DNA from 3 places in the Brenneria sp. L4-2C genome. Region 2 is predicted to be linked to each of the others. Evidence: predicted binding sites of a transcription regulator. Region 2 holds the regulator's gene; each other region holds the start of a gene.
What was found. The regulator CRP, encoded in region 2, controls carbon source genes, mostly activating them, when cyclic AMP is high. The targets are predictions, from matches to a motif close to ATGTGANNNNNNTCACAT.

Region 1 (5,664 bases), on a different contig from region 2:
GTAGTAAGCCAGCTCATCCATCTGTTTGGCGATGGCGGCTTTCACTTCCGGGCGGTTATGGCCGACGTTGACGCACCACAGTCCCGCAAAGCCATCCAGCATTTTCCGGCCTTTGTCGTCCCAGACAAACACACCGTCGCCCTTGACGATGCGTAGCGGATCGCGGCCCGACCAGTCGTTAGGGTGGGCCATGGGGTGCCAGAAGCGGTAACCGCTATTCCCGGCGGAGGTGTTCGGCATAGTCATAGCAATACTCCGTGAAAAGTTATTAAAGATTTTCGACGATTTGACCTACTCGCGAGTAGCGCTGCGGATTCAGACGGCGCAAAAAATGCGCGCCCAGAAAGCCGCCCAATGCGACGATCAGCACCAGATAAGGCAGGGATGAAACCACGGGGGAGGCGGAGCCGCTCAATACGTCAAGGTTGCCGACCACCATGATCAGCGCCGCCGACATGCCGATCGCCGAGATAACGGGGGCAATCAGCCGGCTCCACAGGGAAACCCGCAGTGATGAGTGGCGCAGGAAATACACCACCACCGCGACGGAAACGCAAAGCTGCAACAGCAGAATCGACATGCTGCCCAACGCAGACGCCCAGGCAAAGACGTGCGCCATCGGGTCGAGCCGGGCGAGGGCGAACAGCGCCGTTGCGCAAAACATAAAGACGCCCTGCGTAATGCTTGCCACATAGGGCGTTTGGTGCCTCGGGTGCGTTTTCGCCATTTTCGACCACGCCAGGCCGTCGCGGCTGATGGCGAATAAATAACGTGAAAGGGTATTGTGAAACGCCTGCGCCGCCGCAAAAAGACTGGTCAGCAGCAGGACGGACATCACATGGATCGCCCAGGGCCCTAATACGCTCTCCGTTACGCTAAAGACGAACATGCCCGGATCCTTTGCCGCCATCGCCGCGATGTTCGCCGAACCGGCATACTGCACGAACGCCCAGCCGGTCAGGGCGAAAAAGGCGGTAATCAACGTCACCGCCAACAGCGTGGCGCGAGGGATGACTTTGCCCGGTTCACGGCACTCTTCCGAGTAAATCGCCGTGGCTTCGAATCCGACAAAAGAGCAGATGGCGAATATCATGGCGATCCCGATATCGCCATGAAAGACGGTTGCCAGGCTGAATGAACTTAACTCGAAGGCGATCGGCCGCGTGAAGATAGCGACATCCGTCAGCAGCACAATACCGACTTCCAGCAGCATCAAGACCCCAAGCACTTTACCGCCCAGCTCGACCTTGGCGATGCCGAGCGCCACCACCAGAATCTGCATGGCCAGCGAGAACAGCCACCAGGGAATAGCCACCCCGGTTTGAACGTGAAGGAACTGCGAGAAAAAGAAGCCGAACATGGCCGTGACGGCAAGCTGTATCGCCGTATAGGCCAGCAGGGCGATGCTTAATCCGGCGATGCCGCAGCGGGTACCCAGTCCCTGGGCGATATACGCGTAAAACGCGCCGGCATTGACCACGTAGCGGCTCATGGCGATGAATCCGAAGCTGAAAACGATCAGCAATATCCCTGCCAGAACGTATACGCCCGGTACGCCGGCGCCGTTTCCCGCCATAAACGCGACGGGCAATCCCCCGATAACCCCGGTTAACGGCGAGGCGGCCGCAATGACGAAAAAGATGATCGACCACAGTCCGAGACTGCCTTTCTGAAGCTGATTTTTTTGCGGATATCGATTTTCTTGCGGAAAATTGTGCTTTGCCATGTTCCCGTCCCCTTGCTGATGGATCATGGCCAGTCTATGAAGCTGTGGGACGTTGCCGTTATCGAAATCTGGCAAACATTTCAGCCGGGGCAGCGAATGGCTTTAAGGGTCTGCGACGGCAGTTCGCCGAACAAACGTTTATAGTCGACGGTAAATTGAGACAGGTGCCAAAACCCCCATTTTGAAGCGATCTCGCTGATATTCGAGGCTTCATTACCCATAACCAGCATCCTTTTCACGCCGTTCAGCCGCATGTTTTTGAGAAAAACGGCCGGACTTTGCCCGGTCACCGTCTCAAAACAGTTCTGTAACGTGCGGCGGGAAGTGTGCGTGATAAGGCATAGCTCATCCATGGTCAGCGGCCGGTCCCGGTTGGCTATCAGCGCTTCCTGCGCTTTAGCCACAACGCGCTGCGCTTTCTGGCGCGAATGTTTTACCGCCGGGGGATGCTTGCCGATTACATCGAAAAAGGCGAACGCCAAGCCTCTGATGTCGCTCTTGAACTGAAGTCTGGCCTGCTTTTCCGCCATCTGTAGCGGATGCTCTATCATGCTGTGGAGCACTGCCGTTATCTGTTGCCTGATGCGAGACGCCAACGCATCGTTCCTGACGGCGTAAACGGCGTGCGGTAATTCATCGATCATATCGGGGATCAGGGAAAGCGGGATGCTTAATACCTGCAATGACGAGTATTCAGGCGTTTGCAGCATCAATTCGCCGCGCTTGTAAGACCAGGTCACATCCTGCAGCGTCAGATTTTTTCCCATCCAGCGCGTATCGCCCGACAGGGCGTTGAATACCCCTAAACAGAGCGTATCCGCGCGGCCTTCACCGCTTTGAAACACCGATTGCGACAGCCGCTCTTCGTAAAATTGCACGCCATCCAGCCAGGCTTCTTTAATCTCGCCTTCGAATCGGCCCTGAGAAATCTGGTCGTAGCGTAATGACCAGTCAGTAAGGAGTTGACTATGCTGGGCCAGCTCTTGAATATGCGAGGCGCAACGGAAACCATTCTGCTGACTGGAATAAGAAGTGAGTTCCATAATCTGTCCTTACCTGAAAAAGAGGGTAAAAAAGATCAGCAAAAATCAAGCCATGAAAATATCGAAATCTGGCAGAATTTTAATCTGTGAAACAAGAAACGACGGGATATTGATTCAAACCCACGCTTAATTAAGGTCTAAATCTATTGCCTTCTTAATATGCCGAAATAAAACCCGCGTTCCCGTTGCACCAATATAGGTGAATTGCTCATTTTTGAAGCACCCATTCCCCTGACGCTCCCGTCCGCTATTATTTTGACGCGCCCGCGCGGCAAGCGTAGCGGGGTGTTCACCGCTTTTCGCCCTGCGGCATGAACCGACTGATTCGACTATGCTTACGGTTATCTGAAATAGGCTTGCGGCGGGTTCTCTCTGTGAAGATCGCGACGCCTGGCAAGCATGCAAAACAAGGGGATGGAATGAAAGGGTTGATGGAATCTCACTCACGCTGGCTGTTGCCGGTTCTGATGTTTTTTATGGCGCTGCAACTGGCCGCCTGCGGCGATTCCGAGGCCGACCAGCGCAAAGCGTTCGTCGGTTTTCTGCAAAATATTCATTTGCCGCAGGATGGGAAATTACCTGTATTGACGGAAGAGCAAAAGACCCAATTCGGACCTTTTGTTAACGATTACGCTATTTTAACCACTTTTTCCCAGCAGTTCGATCAAGCGGTGGCGGGCAGCCTGACGCCGATGCTGGATCAGGTTTCCCGTATTCGCGTACCGCAGGATTATCTGTTGCAGCGCGATAATCTTCGCCAGTCCGCCGCCGCGGTAAACCTGCTGGGACAGCAGATTCAGACGGCCAAGTCGCAGGCAGACAATGCGCTGCGCCAGCTCAAACAGCCGGAAGAGCTACAGGTTATCTATCATCGACTGTACGCGCAGGTCGTTACGCAGCCGACCAATGTCTTACTGCCAATCATTCCCGGCGCCATCTCGTTTGTACAAAGTCTGATTCAGGTAGGCGACTACCTCGAAGCGCAGGGCGATCAGGCGATCTTTAACGGCGATTCGGTGCAATTCCGTACGCCGCAGCAGGTTGCTCAATATAACGGCATGGTGGCGGCGCTCGCGGTTCAACAACAGAGTTTGATGAGTGCGTTGAATGGCGCGGTAAAGCGTTAGAATGTTCCGTGCTCCTGATTTGGCGTTCAGCCGAAAATAAATTGTGATTTATCTCTCATAAGCGATACAAAAGCATGTTGCGGAATTGTGATTCTTGTCACATCTCCGCTAACGTGTGAATGCGCAATATTTGTCCAAAATCCCGTCTTTTGTGAACTCCATCACTAATTTGTGACTCACATGTTTTTCAAATGTGTGATATTTGTCACAAATTTCCCTTCGATTGCTAAGTGAAAACAGAATGCTAGAGTCCGATCTGCATACGGGGATCGGACGGAAATTACTCACTCCGTCTCACGAAAATGACCACGCGCTCTCAACGTCAGCGCGTTCAACAGGAGTGTGTTTTTATGCTTTCACCAGACATCAAGATCAAGGTTCAGAACTTTGGTCGCTTTCTTAGCAACATGGTGATGCCCAACATCGGCGCATTTATCGCCTGGGGTATTATTACCGCGCTGTTTATTCCTACCGGTTGGCTTCCCAACGAAACGCTGGCGAAACTGGTCGGCCCCATGATCACCTATCTGCTGCCGTTGCTGATTGGTTATACCGGCGGCCGTCTGGTGTTTGGCGAACGCGGCGGCGTGGTCGGCGCCATCACCACCATCGGGGTGATCGCCGGGACCGATATCCCGATGTTCATGGGAGCGATGATTGCCGGTCCGTTGGGAGGGTGGGCGATTAAGCGCTTCGACACGCTGGTTGACGGCAAAATCAAAAGCGGTTTTGAAATGCTGGTCAACAACTTCTCTGCCGGCATCATCGGTATGCTGCTGGCGATCCTGTCGTTTCTGGCTATCGGTCCGCTGGTCGAGGTGTTCTCGCAGGCGCTGGCCGCCGGCGTTAACGTGATGGTGCGCAACAGCCTGTTGCCGTTGACCTCTATCTTCGTCGAACCGGCAAAAATTCTGTTCCTGAACAACGCCATCAACCACGGTATCTTCTCGCCGCTGGGCATTCAGCAGGCGACGGAAACCGGCAAATCCATCTTCTTCCTGATTGAAACCAACCCTGGCCCCGGTCTGGGCGTACTGGTCGCGTATATGCTTTTTGGCCGCGGCAACGCCAAAGAGTCCGCTCCGGGCGCGGCCATCATCCACTTTTTTGGCGGTATCCACGAAATCTACTTCCCCTACGTGCTGATGAATCCGCGCCTGATCATCGCCGTTATCCTCGGCGGCATGACCGGCGTATTCACGCTGAGCCTGCTGGGCGGCGGCCTGATTTCTCCGGCGTCTCCGGGCTCTATTCTGGCTGTGCTCGCCATGACGCCGAAAGGCGCTTATTTCGCCAACCTGACGGCCATTGTGGCGGCATTCGCCGTCTCTTTCGTAGTTGCCGTGGTTCTGCTGAAAAGCACGAAAAACAAACCTGAAGAAGACCTCGACGAAGCGACTCGGCGCGTGCAGGCGTTGAAATCGTCGACCAAAGGCGCGGATAGCGTCAGTACCGGCGTCAGCGGCGATTTAAGCACCGTGCGTAAAATCATCGTTGCCTGCGACGCCGGCATGGGCTCCAGCGCTATGGGCGCCGGCGTGCTGCGCAAAAAAGTGCAGGATGCCGGGCTGGCGAATGTCTCCGTCACCAACAGCGCCATCAATAACCTGCCGCCGGATGTCGATCTGGTCATTACCCACCGCGATCTTACCGAACGCGCATTGCGCCATGCGCCGCAGGCTCAGCACATCTCGCTGACCAACTTCCTCGATAGCCAACTGTATGGCGATCTGGTCGCCCGTCTGGTCGCCGCGCAGGGCAGCGCTTC
Region 2 (5,664 bases):
TCAACACGCTGGTCGTGCCGGGCGGGAAGATGGGTCTGGCGATGGAATTAATTATGGCGCCATTGGTTCAGCGTTTGCTGGAAGGGAAGAAAATCGAATAGTCGCTCGAAAAAAAGCACGGCGGCAGAAACCAGGTCGCTACCGTGCCTGCTCCGGTTCAACGCGGTTATGCCAATTCCCGGACCTCATGGCTGTGGGTCACCTCTACCGCTTTAGCCAGCATCAGCGCCACGGAGCAATAGCGCTCCGCAGACAGCGCGACCGCGCGTTCTACGGCTTTCTCGGTCAACCCTTTGCCGGAGACGATAAAATGCAGGTTGATATGGGTAAACAGACGCGGCGCCTCCGCTTTCCGCTGCGACGTGAGTTTAACCTCGCAGTCGGCAACATCGTTGCGCCCTTTTTGCAATATGGACACCACATCAATCGCGCTGCATCCGCCCACCGACATCAATACCATTTCCATTGGACTTGGCGCTTTATCCCCCGAATTTCCATCCATTAAAATCTGATGTCCGGAAGATGATTCGCCAAGGAATGTTAAGCCTTCAACCCACTTCACTCGAGCCTGCATGGTACCCTCCGCTAAAAAATTTTTGAAAATTTATATCGTTACTGTACAAAATCATCTGATAACCAGAGCTTTATCATGCTGAAGTGAGACAACACAAGACACGTCCTTCAAGCTGTGTTAAAAACAAGAACAGTATCTGCCTTATTCTGGACAAACTCAGATGCCGGGGAGATGATGACGTCGCCAAATAAAGGCTCCAGTATATTCCCTGACGTCGTTCTGCCTACACTGAATTTGAACTTTTAACAGTAAATACGCCGTACAGGGAACTCTGAGCCCTGTGAATTGCGCAGTGACTGACAACAGAGGATGATATCGAATGGTTCTCGGCAAACCGCAAACAGACCCGACTCTTGAATGGTTCCTTTCTCATTGCCATATCCACAAGTACCCATCGAAGAGTACGCTTATTCACCAAGGTGAAAAAGCAGAGACGCTTTACTACATCGTGAAAGGCTCCGTCGCCGTGCTGATCAAAGATGAAGAAGGCAAGGAAATGATTCTTTCTTATCTGAATCAGGGCGATTTTATCGGCGAACTCGGCCTGTTTGAGGAAGGTCAGGAGCGCAGCGCCTGGGTGCGGGCGAAAACAGCGTGTGAAGTTGCTGAAATTTCTTATAAAAAATTCCGACAACTGATCCAGGTTAACCCCGATATCCTGATGCGCCTGTCGGCTCAGATGGCCAGCAGACTGCAAGTGACTTCAGAAAAAGTCGGCAATTTGGCTTTCCTCGACGTAACGGGGCGTATTGCTCAGACCTTGTTGAACCTGGCGAAACAACCGGATGCCATGACCCACCCGGACGGCATGCAAATAAAAATCACGCGTCAGGAAATCGGCCAGATTGTCGGCTGTTCACGCGAGACCGTAGGGCGGATACTTAAAATGTTAGAAGACCAAAATTTGATCTCCGCACATGGTAAAACCATTGTGGTTTACGGCACTCGCTAAACCACAATAATTACCCGACGACAAAAAAGCGTGAGAAAATCTCACGCTTTTTTTTATCCGATATATTTATCAACGATAATATTATTATTCAAAAATAAACAATCCCAATTCAATTGAGCGAATTTATCAAATCCGCTCAATATGAGAAGGGAGGCTGGTTCGGGAATCCAATCAGGGCAGGACTTTCGCTGACTGGATTACAATCGGTTTGGCGGGCACATTTTGATACGGGCCGACGTTTTCAGTCTGCACCTGGGCAATTTTATCCGCCACCTCCATGCCTTTGACTACCTTGCCGAACACCGCATAGCCGAAATCGCGCTGACCGTGATCGAGAAACGCATTGTCTGCCACGTTGATAAAGAATTGACTGGTGGCGCTGTCTTTTTCCGCCGTACGCGCCATCGAAATAGTGCCGCGCAGATTGCGTAACCCATTATCCGCTTCGTTAACGATCGCAGCGTTGGTCGCTTTCTGCTTCATATCGCTGGTGAAACCGCCCCCTTGAATCATGAAGCCGGGGATAACCCGATGAAACGTCGTCCCGTTATAAAAACCGCTATTAACGTACTCGACAAAATTCTTCACCGAAACCGGTGCTTTTTGATTATCCAACGCCAGTTCAATATTTCCTGCCGATGTGGTCAGTAAAACATGCGTGGTGCCGGAAGCAGCAAACGCTGGAGAAAAAGCAGTGAGTGATATAAAGGCTGCCGCCGCAACCAGAGTACGTTTGAGCATGAGAATTCCTTTTTGAAGAAATCGACTACAGAAAGCGTAGTGATTGTATGTATCCGCACTCCTTAGCGCCACCCATTTACTTTTTTTTACGTATGGCCGGCATACCGTAACCCATTGTTAAATACCGTGCGGCGTTATGCCGACCTTATCGCATGAGAAAGAAGCGGCATGTCTGCCGGTGATGTCGCCTGAACAGGTATTTCGAATAATAGAACGCCTTTCGGTTCAATCCGCGGCCATGCTGGGATACCGATACCAACGTCCAGTGAATTATTGGTCACCAGCCCATTGAAAAAACAGCAATTTCGCCTATATGATGGTCGCGGCCTGCAAAATGAGTCCCCACCCGCCGCAGATGAGGACATCCAGGTTAACAACGGCAGTGTGTCACTGAAACCTTATCCATCGCTGACGGCGGATAAACTATCACCATCGACATCGCTCCTCCGTATTCCGTCCCGACGGCAGGCGGTTTTATCAACCTAAATTTACCAAGAGGCACCACATGGATTTCCTGCCAATATTCTGTCAGTTACGCGATAAGCCTTGTTTATTGGTGGGCGGTGGAGAAGTGGCCGAACGTAAAGCCAGGTTATTATTGGATGCCGGCGCCATTCTTACGGTGAACGCCATCAGTTTCAACGAGAAATTTATCCGCTGGCAGGACCAAAAGCGGGTGACGCTGGCGCAGGGTTCCTTTGATCCCAAACTGTTAACCGGCACATGGCTGGTGATTGCCGCCACTGACGATCGTGAAACCAATCAACAAGTTTACGACTACGCCAGTCAGCAACAGATTTTCTGCAACAGCGTGGATGACGTTCAGAGCGCCAGCTTCATTATGCCTTCCATTATTGACCGTTCTCCCCTGATGGTCGCCGTATCGTCCGGAGGAAGCGCGCCGGTACTGGCGCGGATATTGCGTGAAAAACTGGAAAGCCTCCTGCCGCTGCATCTGGGTCAGTTGGCCGCCTTTGCCGGGAAACTGCGTCAACGCGTGCAAAACCGCTTCAGAAAATCGGATACCCGCCGGCGTTTCTGGGAAAAACTGTTTATCCACGATCGGCTGATGCAATCGCTGGCCAATAACGATACCGCCAGCGTCCAGCAGCTCACCGAGCAGTTGTTCTCCGAACCGCTCGATGACAGAGGCGAAGTGACGCTGGTGGGCGCCGGTCCTGGCGATGCCGGTCTGTTAACGCTGAAAGGCTTACAGAAACTGCAACAGGCCGATATCGTGGTTTACGATCGTCTGGTGTCGCAAGGCGTGCTTAACCTGATCAGGCGCGATGCCGAGCGTATTTTTGTCGGTAAACAGTTGGGGCATCACTGCATTCCCCAGGAACAGATTAATCAGCTATTGCAGGAAAAAGCGCTGGCGGGAAAACGGGTTGTACGCTTGAAAGGCGGCGATCCGTTCATATTCGGCCGCGGCGGCGAAGAGCTGGAACATCTGCAACAAGCCGGGATCCCGTTCTCGGTGGTGCCGGGAATTACCGCCGCATCCGGTTGTTCAGCCTATAGCGGCATTCCATTGACGCACCGCAATTACTCGCAAGGCGTACGGTTAATCACCGGCCACGTCCAACATAACACCGAGCTCGATTGGGCTAGCCTGGCAGCCGAAAGACAAACGCTGGTGTTTTACATGGGGCTTCAGCAGGCTGATTATATTCAGCGGAAATTGATAGAACAGAAACTCCCGGAGACCGTACCGGTGGCGCTGGTCGAAAACGGCACTTCCGCGACGCAGCGGGTGTTCACCGGACAGCTTTCCCAACTTGGGGAACTGGCAAAACAGGCCGTCAGTCCGAGCTTGATCATTGTCGGCGACGTTGTCGGTCTGAGAGAGAAACTGAACTGGTTTACTCAGCGTTCGGAATGAACCCCATCCCGGATGGATGTGTTCCCGCCGCTGCCGCGGTAATGGGAGAAAAGCGAAAGGGCTGGAGAATATCGCCAGCCCTTTTTTAGCCTTCAGCGCAAGAGGTTACGGGCGGCCGACAAACCCAACCGCTTCATACACTTTCTTCAACGTTTCCTGCGCGCGCGCGCTGGCCTTTTCCGCCCCGTCACGCATGATTTGTTGTAATAAGACCTCGTCATTGCGGAAGTGGTGATAACGCGCCTGCAAGTCCGTCAGCATGCCGGATACCGCATCGGCGACCGCGCCTTTGAGGTGGCCGTACATCTGGCCGCTGAATTCCTGCTCCAGTTCGGCAATGGTTTTACCGGTTACCGCAGACAGGATATCCAGCAGGTTGGAAACCCCCGCTTTATTCACCACGTCATAACGCACGACGGGCGGCTCATCCGAGTCCGTGACCGCGCGTTTGATTTTCTTCACCACCGATTTAGGATCTTCCAGCAGGCCGATAACGTTATTGCGGTTATCGTCCGATTTGGACATCTTTTTGGTCGGTTCCAGCAAAGACATCACCCGCGCGCCCGACTTCGGAATAAACGGCTCGGGAACCCGGAAAATATCGCCGTAAAGCGAGTTAAAGCGCTGGGCGATATCACGGCTCAGCTCCAGATGCTGTTTCTGGTCTTCGCCCACCGGCACCTGCGCGGTTTGATATAACAGAATATCCGCCGCCATCAGCACCGGGTAATCAAACAGACCGGCATTGATATTTTCGGCATAGCGCGAAGATTTATCCTTAAACTGCGTCATACGGCTCAGTTCGCCGAAGTAAGTGTAGCAGTTCAGCACCCAGCTCAGTTGGGTATGCTCAGGGACATGCGACTGAACGAAGATGGTGCTCTTTTGCGGATCGATGCCGCAGGCCAGATACAACGCCAGCGTATCCAGCGAGGCTTTTCTCAACTGTTGCGCATCCTGACGCACGGTGATGGCGTGCAGGTCGACGATACAGTAGATGCAATCGTAGTCATCCTGCATATTGACCCACTGACGCAACGCACCCATGTAGTTACCAATGGTCAGTTCACCAGACGGTTGTGCTCCGCTAAATACAATGGGCTTGCTCATACTAATGCTTCCTGATTTTTTGAAGATGACGACCCGACGAGGGGCAATAAATCGGCAAAACGGTCCAGCACAATATCCGGATGACTCAACTCGATCGCTTCACCATAGTTATATCCATAGGTCATGCCGACGCATGGGCAGCCGGCAGCCTGGGATGCCTGAATATCATTACGAGAATCGCCGACGAACAGCAATTCGCTCGCGCGCAATCCCAACTTGCCCAATACCAGATACAGGGGAGCCGGATGCGGCTTTTTAGCGATGACATCATCACCGCCGATAATAAGGGAAAAATACGCGTCAATGCCCAACGATGCCAGTAACGGCGCAACAAACGGCGTCGGTTTATTGGTCACGATCGCCATCGGCAACCCTTGCGCGGCCAGTTGCGCCAGCGTCTCT
Region 3 (5,664 bases), on a different contig from region 2:
ATCGCTTGGCAGGCGTGCTTTCCCTGTAACGCCAGAAAGGTGTTCAGGGAATAACAAATACCGGTAAACGGCAGGTCTTCGGCAATGGCGTCGATAATAAAAGGCGTGGTGGTGCCGCAATCGAAAAATACCGTATCGTTCGCAGCAATCAGACGCGCGGCGACGGCGCCGGCGCTGCGTTTTTCCGCCACATGTTTGTTTTGTTGATCGGAAACAAAATAATTGGTGGCGTTGTTATTCTTCAAATCGCTGACCACATAGCCGCCGAGCAATACCACGGCCGCTGGCTCGGCGCTCAGATCGCGGCGAACGGTCATCTCGGACACGCCCAGTAACTGGGCGGCGTCCTTAAGGTGCAGTTTGTCGGTTGATTTCAAGGCCTGGGCAAGTTTATTAATCCGTTCTTCGCGCCGCGTTTCCATGTGATGTCCTGATAATGGGTCTGCCTAATCGAATAATTCCATACGCACCATGATGATTGATATATTCAGCCTGCGCAGGGAGAGGCGTCCCTGAAGATACCTCATCCGCTTGTTCGCATTGTCATCACGTCGGGGGAAAGCAATTTCATCTATGCGGAATGATAATCAGTAGTTTCCTGCCGCGGACGATTTGCCGGAAACGATAGCGACGCCGGAACTGGTGCCGATTCGGGTCGCGCCGGCGAGGATCATGTTTTCCGCCGTCTGACGGTCGCGAACCGCGCCGGAGGCTTTAACGCCAACCGTTGGGCCTACTGTTTCACGCATCAGTTTCACATGCTCGACGCGCGCGCCGCCGGTGCTGAACCCGGTGGATGTTTTGACGAATGCGACATTCAGCTCACGACACATCTCACAAACCAGCACGATTTGTTCATCGCTAAGCAGGCAGGTTTCCAATATTACCTTCAACGGTATAGCGGCGCAAACCTCGCGCACGGCCTGAATGTCGGCCTTAACGGCGCTGACGTCTCCGCTTTTCAACCAGCCGATATTGATCACCATATCTATTTCTCTGGCGCCGGCGTCAATGGCGGCTTTCGCTTCAAAGGCTTTGGCGGATGTCAGGCCGGCGCCCAGCGGAAAGCCAATCACCGAACAAACCCGCACCGGTGTGCCTTTTAACTGACCGACGGCTAAGGGGACATAACCCGAGTTAACGCAAACCGCATAAAAGCGATGCGTTTTCGCTTCCTCACACAGCTTGATGATTTGTTGTTCGGTGGCATCGGCGGCCAGCAGCGTGTGGTCAATATAGGGGGCGTAATCGCGCGTTTCAGTCGTCATGGTTGGCTCCTTTGACTGTTTAATAAATTATGGATGTTATAATTATAACATTTTAACTGCAATATCAATTTTATCTGTTCTTTTTTCCACGTAAATACCTGCCGCTTGCGATCATTGTCACATTAATAACAAACCATGGTTGTTATTGTTATTAACGTAACATTTAATAATTAAAAAAACCATCCGGGGAAGCTGATTATGGATATCGCAGTCATTGGTTCAAATATGGTGGATCTCATCACTTACATTGATGAGATGCCTAAAACAGGCGAAACGCTGGCGGCGCCGGACTTTGAGATAGGCTGCGGCGGGAAGGGGGCGAATCAAGCGGTTGCTGCCGCCAAGCTGGGGGCGTCCGTCATGATGGTCAGCCGGGTCGGCGACGACCTGTTCGCCGGCAACACCATAGAGAACTTACGGCATTTGGGCGTGGACGTTCGCTATGTTACGCCGGTCGCCGGCATCTCTAGCGGGGTGGCGCCGATCTTTGTCGATAAGTCGTCACATAACCGGATTTTGATTATTAAAGGCGCGAATAACCATCTATCGGCCCGGGACATCGACGCGGCCGCTGAATCACTCAGACAGTGCAAACTGTTTATTCTCCAGTTGGAGATCCCGCTGGAAACCGTCTATTACGCCATTGATTTTGCTCGCCGGCATCACATTCAGGTCATTTTGAATCCAGCGCCGGCTGCGCGCGAGCTGGATATCGACTATGCCTGCCAGTGCGATTTCTTTATGCCGAACGAAACCGAACTGGAAATTCTGACCGGTATGCCGGTTGATACCGAAGAGAACATTTTCAGCGCGGGACGCTTGCTGCTGGCCAGGGGATTGAAAAACCTGATTATCACCATGGGTCACCGCGGCTCGGTGTGGATGACGGGGGAACAGATACATCATGTTAAGCCGGTCAGCGTTCACGCCATTGATACCAGCGGCGCCGGGGATGCTTTTATCGGCTGTTTTGCGCATTACTTTGTGAAGGACGGAAACATAAAACGCGCGATGGAATACGCCTCTGCTTTTGCGGCCTATAGCGTTACGGGAAAAGGCACCCAGCGTGCTTATCCGGATGCGGCGCAATTTCGTGATTTTCTTGCCAATCATTCTCTCGCCAACTAACCGGGGAAAACATCATGCGTCAGGATATTATCCAAATGCCAGATGGCTATCTGAATAAGACGCCATTGTTTCAGTTTATTTTGTTGTCGTGCCTGTTCCCGTTATGGGGATGCGCGGCCAGCTTGAACGATATTTTGATTACGCAATTTAAAAGCGTGTTTGAACTGAGCGACTTCGCCAGTGCGCTGGTGCAAAGCGCATTTTACGGCGGCTATTTTTTGATTGCGATCCCGGCATCGGTAGTGATCCGGAAAAGCAGTTACAAGATCGCGATTTTGATCGGCCTGACGCTCTATATCGCCGGCTGTAGTCTGTTTTATCCGGCATCTCACATGGCGACCTATACCATGTTCCTGGCGGCGATTTTCGCCATAGCCATTGGGTTGAGTTTTCTGGAAACGGCCGCCAACACCTACAGCTCAATGATTGGTCATCGTGATTACGCCACGCTGCGCCTGAATATCAGCCAGACATTTTACCCAGTCGGCGCATTGATGGGGATTGTCCTGGGTAAATATCTGGTATTCCAGGAAGGCGATAGCCTGGAAAGTCAGATGGCGAACATGACGCCGGATCAGATCCACACGTTCCGCCTGCAAATGCTGGAATACACGCTGGAACCCTATAAGTATTTGATTTTCGTGTTACTGATAGTTTTCTTTCTATTCCTGCTGACCCGCTATCCAACCTGTAAGGTGCAAAATGAGGGACAGAACAAGCAGACGCTGCCGTCGCTCGGTGAGACGCTGCGTTATCTGGCGGGCAACAACCATTTCAAACGCGGCATTGTGGCGCAGTTTCTCTATGTCGGTATGCAGGTCGCTGTGTGGTCTTTCACCATTCGTCTGGCGTTAACTTTAGGAGCGGCCAACGAGCGTGATGCTTCTAACTTTATGATTTACAGCTTTATCTGCTTCTTTATCGGTAAGTTTGTCGCCAATTTCCTGATGACGCGCTTCAGCGCCGAAAAAGTCCTGATCGCTTACTCGGCGGCCGGCGTGGCGACGCTGGCTTATGTCGTCATGGTGCCGAATTTTACCGCCGTTTATGCCGCGGTCTTCGTCAGCGTTCTGTTCGGCCCCTGTTGGGCGACGATATATGCCGGTACGCTGGATACCGTCGACAAAAAATACACCGAGGTCGCCGGCGCCATTATCGTGATGTCTATCGTCGGCGCGGCGGTGGTGCCGGCAGTGCAGGGATATGTCTCCGATCATTTGGGTTCTCTGCAAAAATCTTTTGGCGTGTCTCTGTTGTGCTTTGCCTATGTCGGTTTCTATTTCTGGGGCGAAATGCGCAACAAGCGGCATTTGGCCGTCGATCGGCCCGCGACCAGTAATGACGCTTGATGAGAGGGATATTTAATGAGCACGCAAATACATTTATCACGTTCGATGTTTACGGAACAGCCCCGGATACTGCTGGAAAACGCACACTTTTCGGCAACGACGTTTCGCTATGTTTCAGGGATTGAGGCCATCAAATTACAGAATGCGCGCGGGTACATCATCATTTTGCCATTCTACGGGCAGATGATTTGGGATGCCGAATTCGATGGTCATTCTCTGACCATGAGCAATCCTTTTTCGCAGCCGAAGCCGGGCAGTAGCATCATCGATACCTATGGCTGCTTCGCCTTTCATTCCGGTTTGCTAAGCAACGGCTGTCCCGCCGCGGACGATCAACATCCACTGCACGGAGAAATGGCTTGTGCGCCAATGGACGTCGCGCGCTTGATCATCGGCAATGACGCCTTGACGCTGACGGGGGACTATGAGTATGTGAAAGGATTCGGTCATCATTACCGTGCGGCGCCGGCGGTGACTATGACGGCGGGCAGTACGCTGCTGAATATTGAGATGACGGTGACGAATCTGGCGAGCGCGCCTATGCCGTTACAGTATATGTGCCATATGAACTACGCCTATGTGGCCGGGGCGACATTCAGTCAGAACATTCCCGATCGGGCTTTCGCCTTACGCCGCTCCATTCCGGGACATGTACATCCAACGGCGCAGTGGCTGAGTTATACGGAGAAGCTGGCGCAGGCGCCGGAAAGCTTCAATGCGCTGGATGAACCTGGGTTTTACGATCCGGAAATCGTTTTTTTCGCCGATAATCTGTCTCAGTATGCGCAGCAGGTGGAGTTCAGTATGCATGCGCCGCAGGGGCATCGTTTTGTGACCCGTTTTTCCAGCGCGGAGCTGAATTATGCGACTCGCTGGGTTTTGTATAACGGCGATCAAAAAGTAGCGGCCTTTGCGTTACCCGCGACCTGCCGGCCTGAGGGATACAATGCGGCTCGTCGGGCAGGAACCCTGATTGAAATGGCCGCCGGCGAAACACGGCGTTTTCATGTGGAAACCGGGCTGGGTTAAGGGTTTTGGGCGGGATGCAAAAAAGAAAACGCCCATCGTTCTTGAACCTGAAAGGCGGGAACGACGGGCTCCTCAATATGGGGATAACAAAGAAAAGCAGTGGCAGTAATTCAGACTCTGGCCTTAAGGAAAAGTTCTGCCTTTTGTCAGAAATAGTGACAATTTTTTATACTTCCTGTTATCCCGGCAATTCCGGCCAGATGATGATGATCAGCGAACCGGCCAATGTCAGCAATACATTGGCGATGGCATAGGTACCCGCATATCCCAGCGCCGGAATATTGCTGCGGGCGGTATCGCTGATAATCTCCATTGCCGGCGCGCAGGTTCTGGCGCCCATCATGGCGCCAAACAGCAGGGCGCGGTTCATGCGCAGCACATAAGCGCCGAATAAAAAGCAGATAACCACCGGCACCAGGCTGACGATTAAGCCCGAGACCAGCATTTGCATCCCTATTTCGCCGAAGCTGCGGCCGATACTGCTGCCGGCGCTTAATCCGACGCCGGCCATAAACACCATCAGGCCGAATTCTTTCACCATATTCAGCGCCCCTTGCGGGATATAGCCGAACGTCGGGTGGTTGGCGCGCAGAAAGCCGAGCATGATGCCGGCAAACAGTAAACCGGCGGCATTGCCGATGCCGAACGTGAAATTACTGAACTGGATGGTGATCAGGCCGACCATGATGCCGATGATAAAGAATGCGCAGAAGGCCAGCAGATCGGTCACCTGGCTGTGAATGGAAATAAACCCGATTCTGTCCGCAATGCTTTTTACCCGGCGGGCGTCGCCGCTAACCTGCAACACATCCCCTTTATTCAGCACCACGCCGTCATCAATAGGCATTTCAATCTGGCTACGGATAATGCGGTTAAGAAAACAGCCGTGA

Region 1: ABRZ26_RS15735 (PTS mannitol transporter subunit IICBA) is a predicted target of CRP. The motif match lies at 4,090-4,107, and genes of this name have one in related genera.
Region 3: deoC (deoxyribose-phosphate aldolase) is a predicted target of CRP. The motif match lies at 1,374-1,391, and genes of this name have one in related genera.

What each region holds. Positions count from the first base shown of each region.
Region 1 covers NZ_JBEIAC010000010.1:138,841-144,504, forward strand. Annotated here, with positions in the region: gene ABRZ26_RS15715 (aminotransferase class III-fold pyridoxal phosphate-dependent enzyme) at 1-246, opposite strand, end outside; gene ABRZ26_RS15720 (APC family permease) at 269-1,726, opposite strand; gene ABRZ26_RS15725 (helix-turn-helix domain-containing protein) at 1,807-2,769, opposite strand; gene ABRZ26_RS15730 (DUF3053 domain-containing protein) at 3,201-3,896, shown strand; gene ABRZ26_RS15735 (PTS mannitol transporter subunit IICBA) at 4,247-5,664, shown strand, end outside.
Region 2 covers NZ_JBEIAC010000026.1:19,501-25,164, reverse strand. Annotated here, with positions in the region: gene ABRZ26_RS22735 (phosphoribulokinase) at 1-101, shown strand, start outside; gene ABRZ26_RS22730 (OsmC family protein) at 167-574, opposite strand; gene crp (cAMP-activated global transcriptional regulator CRP) at 894-1,526, shown strand; gene ppiA (peptidylprolyl isomerase A) at 1,698-2,267, opposite strand; gene cysG (siroheme synthase CysG) at 2,773-4,152, shown strand; gene trpS (tryptophan--tRNA ligase) at 4,258-5,262, opposite strand; gene ABRZ26_RS22705 (phosphoglycolate phosphatase) at 5,259-5,664, opposite strand, start outside.
Region 3 covers NZ_JBEIAC010000001.1:710,608-716,271, reverse strand. Annotated here, with positions in the region: gene deoR (DNA-binding transcriptional repressor DeoR) at 1-422, opposite strand, end outside; gene deoC (deoxyribose-phosphate aldolase) at 588-1,268, opposite strand; gene rbsK (ribokinase) at 1,467-2,396, shown strand; gene fucP (L-fucose:H+ symporter permease) at 2,411-3,745, shown strand; gene ABRZ26_RS03335 (aldose 1-epimerase family protein) at 3,761-4,774, shown strand; gene ABRZ26_RS03330 (aspartate:alanine antiporter) at 4,953-5,664, opposite strand, start outside.